DNA from 2 places in the Serratia sp. BNK-23 genome. Region 2 is predicted to be linked to the other one. Evidence: predicted binding sites of a transcription regulator. Region 2 holds the regulator's gene; the other holds the start of a gene.
What was found. The regulator PhoB, encoded in region 2, activates phosphate uptake and scavenging genes when phosphate is short. The targets are predictions, from matches to a motif close to CTGTCATAAAACTGNCNNAT.
Positions count from the first base shown of each region.

Region 1: the regulator PhoB is predicted to act here: its motif matches at 1,332-1,351, upstream of pitA (inorganic phosphate transporter PitA).

Region 1 is NZ_CP179900.1:69,767-72,233, forward strand. It holds gene pitA (inorganic phosphate transporter PitA) at 1-1,326, opposite strand, end outside; gene ACMGF9_RS00310 (NAD(P)/FAD-dependent oxidoreductase) at 1,627-2,467, shown strand, end outside.
Region 2 is NZ_CP179900.1:3,959,276-3,961,742, reverse strand. It holds partial or broken gene sbcD (exonuclease subunit SbcD) at 1-304, opposite strand, end outside; gene phoB (phosphate response regulator transcription factor PhoB) at 520-1,209, shown strand; gene phoR (phosphate regulon sensor histidine kinase PhoR) at 1,234-2,467, shown strand, end outside.

The DNA of each region.
Region 1 (2,467 bases), 1.2 Mb from region 2:
GCCGGTATAGCTCGCCACGCCGATCGACAGCGCCGCGGTCATCTGGGCCGATACGCCCTGGGCGTAGGTCATGCCTTTCTTGCCGATCTTCTCGCCGATGGTGGTGGCCACGCGTTTCCAGCCCACCATGGTACCGAGCGACAGCGCCAGCGCGACGGCGACGATGATCCACATCGGCGCGTACTCGACGGTCTGCAGCAGATCCTGACGCAGGTTCTTCAGGAAGCGCTGGTCGGCGGATGAGGTTTCCGGCAGCTTGGCGACTTTATCCGCCGTGTCGGTCACGCACATCAGCAGGCGGCGCAGGTGGCTGCGCTGGTCAACCGTCAGCTGATCGTAGCTTTGCAGGTTGGTCAGCATGCCCTGAGCCAGCTCGATCGCCGGCATGGCGCGCGAACTGTCACAGTGGAACTCGGCCGGTTTGCCAGACGCAGCTTCGTCATCCGGGCTTGGCACCAGCGGCGTCAGCGACACCGCATGCGACAGCGCGTCGCCGTGCTGCTGGTAATATTGCTGCAGGTGGGTCACGGCGTCACGCGTACGGGTGATGTCATAACCGGTTGCATTCATATTGACCACGAAGCCGGCCGGCGCAACGCCGATCAACACCAGCATGATAAGGCCGATGCCTTTCTGGCCGTCGTTGGCGCCGTGCGAGAAGCTGACGCCAATCGCCGACAGGATCAGCGCGATACGGGTCCAGAACGGCGGCTTGCGTTTGCCGTCGACCTTTTCACGTTCCGCAGGGGTCATGTGGATACGCTGGCGTTTCTTGGTGCCACTCCAATAGCGGCGCAAGGCGAACACCATCACTCCCGCCACCATCATGCCGACCAGCGGCGAGAACAGCAGAGAAAGGAAAATGCCAATCATTTTCGGGACGTTAAGCGCATCCACCACCGAAGTGTGGGTCATCAGGGCGTTGGTTAAACCGACACCGATGATTGCGCCTATCAGCGTATGGGAACTGGAGGCCGGCAGACCGAAATACCAGGTGCCGAGGTTCCAGATGATTGCCGCCAACAGCATGGAGAAGACCATGGCTAATCCGTGTGCTGAACTGACGTTCAACAACAGATCGGTAGGCAGCAAGTGGACGATGGCGTAAGCAACACTCAAACCGCCGAGCATTACGCCAAGAAAGTTGAACAAACCTGCCATCACGACCGCAAGTTGCGAGCGCATGGCGCGGGTATAAATAACTGTAGCGACCGCATTGGCCGTATCATGAAAACCGTTGATGGCTTCATAAAACAACACGAACAACAATGCGAGAATTAACATCAGGCCGGTATGGAAATCCAGGCCAGCGAACAAATGCAGCATAAGCGTTACGCCAGTTTGTGGACATGAACGCCGCGCATTATCAGTGACAACCGGGGCCGGGGAAAAGGAAAATATGACGTTTTTTTGATTTGGACATGACGAAACGATGACGCGCCTATAACAAAAATATTGAATATCAACGCGTTATTCTCCTCTGACCTCTGTAATATTTTCTTACTGTGGCGTTGGCGGCGCCGGGGCTTTACAATCTGCCGCCGTGAATTTGGCGGTGACCGGCGGCGAAACGGCGTAATATGGCGCTCTTTTGTCGCGATTGTGGTTTTGATAAGTGAGGCTCAGGTGGAACAGTTTGATGTCGTAGTGATTGGGGCGGGTGCCGCCGGCATGTTTTGCGCCGCGCAGGCGGGGCAACTCGGTTGCCGCGTGTTGCTGCTCGACAACGGCAAAAAACCGGGCCGCAAGATCCTGATGTCCGGCGGCGGGCGCTGCAACTTTACCAACATGTACGCCGAACCGGCGGCCTATCTGTCGAACAACCCGCACTTCTGCAAGTCGGCGCTGGCGCGCTACACCCAGTGGGACTTCATCGATCTGATCAACCGCTACGGCATCGCCTACCATGAAAAAACGCTGGGGCAGCTGTTCTGCGACGATTCGGCGCAGCAGGTGGTGGATCTGCTGGTCAAAGAGTGCGAGCTGGGCCAGGTGACGATGCGCCTGCGCAGCGAAGTGCTGGGCGTGGAGAAAACCGAGAACGGCTACCAGCTGGCGCTCAATGGCGAAAAAGTAAGTGCTCGCTCACTCGTGGTGGCCAGCGGCGGATTATCCATGCCGGGGTTGGGCGCCTCGCCGTTCGGTTACAAACTGGCGGAGCAGTTCGGCCTCAGGGTGCTGCCGACGCGCGCCGGGCTGGTGCCTTTTACCCTGCATAAGCCGCTGCTGGAGCATGTGCAGGCGCTGTCCGGCGTGTCGGTGCCGGCGGTGATCACCGCCGAGAACGGCGTCAGCTTCCGTGAAAGCATCCTGTTCACCCATCGCGGTCTCTCCGGCCCGGCGGTATTGCAGCTGTCCAGCTACTGGCAGCCGGGTGAGTATGTGAGCGTTAACTTACTTCCTGAGCTGGATCTGGCGGGCTTCCTGGATAACCAACGCCAAGAGCACCCGAACCAAAGCCTGAAAA
Region 2 (2,467 bases):
TGTTCAGGCAGGAGAGCAGCTCACGCGATTCGTTCAGCGTCGCCACCGAGTCGTGGTTGCCGCCCAGCACCACCAGCTGGCAGCCGGTGCGCTGCAGTTCCACCACGAAGCGGTTGTACAGCTCGCGGGCATAGCTGGGCGGTGAGCCGGTATCGAACAGATCCCCGGCGACGATCAGCGCATCCACCTGCTGCTGATCTACCTGTTCGATCAGCCAGTTCAGAAAAGCCTGGTGCTCGGCGGCGCGGCTTTTGGTGAAAAAGTACTGGCCAAGGTGCCAGTCAGAGGTGTGGATCAGGCGCATGACACTCCCGGATGTAAAGATAATGGCGATGATTATAAAGGCCGCGGCGGCGGCTGTCCCGGCGCAATGATGATGACAACCGGATGATTTTTCGTTACTGCGGGAAATAATCGCTATGCTTACTGCCTATAACAGCCGGTTTTTTTCATAAAAGTGTCACAAAACTGACGCATAATGGCGCCCGAAAAGTCGCTAACACATTGGCAGGATTGACGATGGCAAGACGCATACTGGTGGTGGAAGACGAAGCGCCGATCCGTGAGATGGTGTGCTTTGTGTTGGAACAGAATGGTTACCAACCGTTGGAAGCCGAAGATTATGACAGCGCCGTGACGCGTCTGTCTGAGCCGTTCCCTGATTTGGTGTTGCTTGACTGGATGTTGCCCGGCGGTTCCGGCATTCAGTTTATCAAACATATGAAGCGCGAAGCGCTGACCCGAGATATCCCGGTGATGATGCTGACCGCGCGCGGCGAAGAAGAAGACCGGGTGCGCGGCCTGGAAGTGGGGGCGGATGATTACATCACCAAGCCGTTCTCGCCCAAGGAGCTGGTGGCGCGCATCAAAGCGGTCATGCGCCGCATTTCGCCGATGGCGGTGGAAGAAGTGATTGAAATGCAAGGGCTAAGCCTGGATCCGTCCTCCCACCGCGTAATGGCGAACGATCAGGCGCTGGATATGGGGCCGACCGAGTTCAAGCTGCTGCACTTCTTTATGACCCACCCGGAGCGGGTTTATAGCCGCGAGCAGTTGCTTAATCACGTCTGGGGCACTAACGTTTATGTGGAAGACCGTACCGTTGACGTGCATATCCGTCGGCTCCGCAAGGCGTTAGAAACCAGTGGGCATGATAAAATGGTTCAAACCGTTCGGGGCACCGGCTACCGGTTCTCAACGCGCTACTGATCGCGCCGCGCTGGAGAATATGCCGTGTTAGAACGTCTGTCGTGGAAGAGGCTGGCTTTGGAGCTGGCTCTTTTCTGTCTGCCCGCCTTACTGCTGGGGCTGATTTTCGGTTATCTGCCCTGGTTCCTGCTGGCCTCTGCGCTGGCTGCGCTGGTGTGGAATTTCTACAACCAGCTCAAACTCTCCCATTGGCTGTGGATCGACCGCAGCATGACGCCGCCGCCCGGCCGCTGGAGCTGGGAGCCGCTGTTCTATGGCCTGTATCAGATGCAGCAGCGCAACCGCCGCCGCCGGCGCGAGCTGGCGCTGCTGATCAAGCGCTTTCGCAGCGGGGCCGAATCGCTGCCTGACGCGGTGGTGATGACCACCGTCGAAGGCAATATCTTCTGGTGCAACGGGCTGGCGCAGCATCTGCTCGGCTTTCGCTGGCCGGAAGACAACGGCCAGCACATCCTTAACCTGCTGCGTTATCCGGAATTCAGCCTCTATCTGCAACAGCAGGAGTTTTCGCGCCCGCTGACGCTGCAGCTGAACAACGAACACTACGTCGAATTCCGCGTGATGCCGTATTCCGAAGGGCAATTGCTGATGGTGGCGCGCGACGTCACCCAGATGCGTCAGTTGGAGGGCGCGCGGCGCAACTTCTTCGCCAACGTCAGCCATGAGCTGCGCACGCCGCTGACGGTGCTGCAGGGCTATCTGGAGATGATGGGCGACGAAGAGCAGGATGGCTCGCTGCGCAGCAAGGCGCTGAGCACCATGCAAGAGCAGACCCGCCGGATGGACGGGCTGGTCAAGCAGCTGCTGACGTTGTCGCGCATCGAGGCGGCGCCCAATGTCGACATGAACGAGCGGGTGGATATTCCGCTGATGCTGCGGGTGTTGCAGCGTGAGGCGCAATCGCTGAGCGGTGGCAATCACGAGATCACCTTCCGGGTGAACGAACAGCTCAACGTGTTCGGCAATGAAGACCAGTTGCGCAGCGCGGTGTCTAACCTGGTGTACAATGCGGTCAACCACACGCCGAAGGGCACCCATATCGAAGTCAGCTGGCAGCAGACGGCGCATGGCGCGCAGTTCCAGGTCAGCGACAACGGGCCTGGCATCGCCGCCGAGCACCTGCCGCGCCTGACCGAGCGTTTCTACCGCGTCGACAAGGCCCGCTCGCGCCAGACCGGCGGCAGCGGGCTGGGGCTGGCGATCGTCAAGCACGCGCTCAGCCATCACGACGCGCGGCTGGAGATCCTCAGCGAACCGG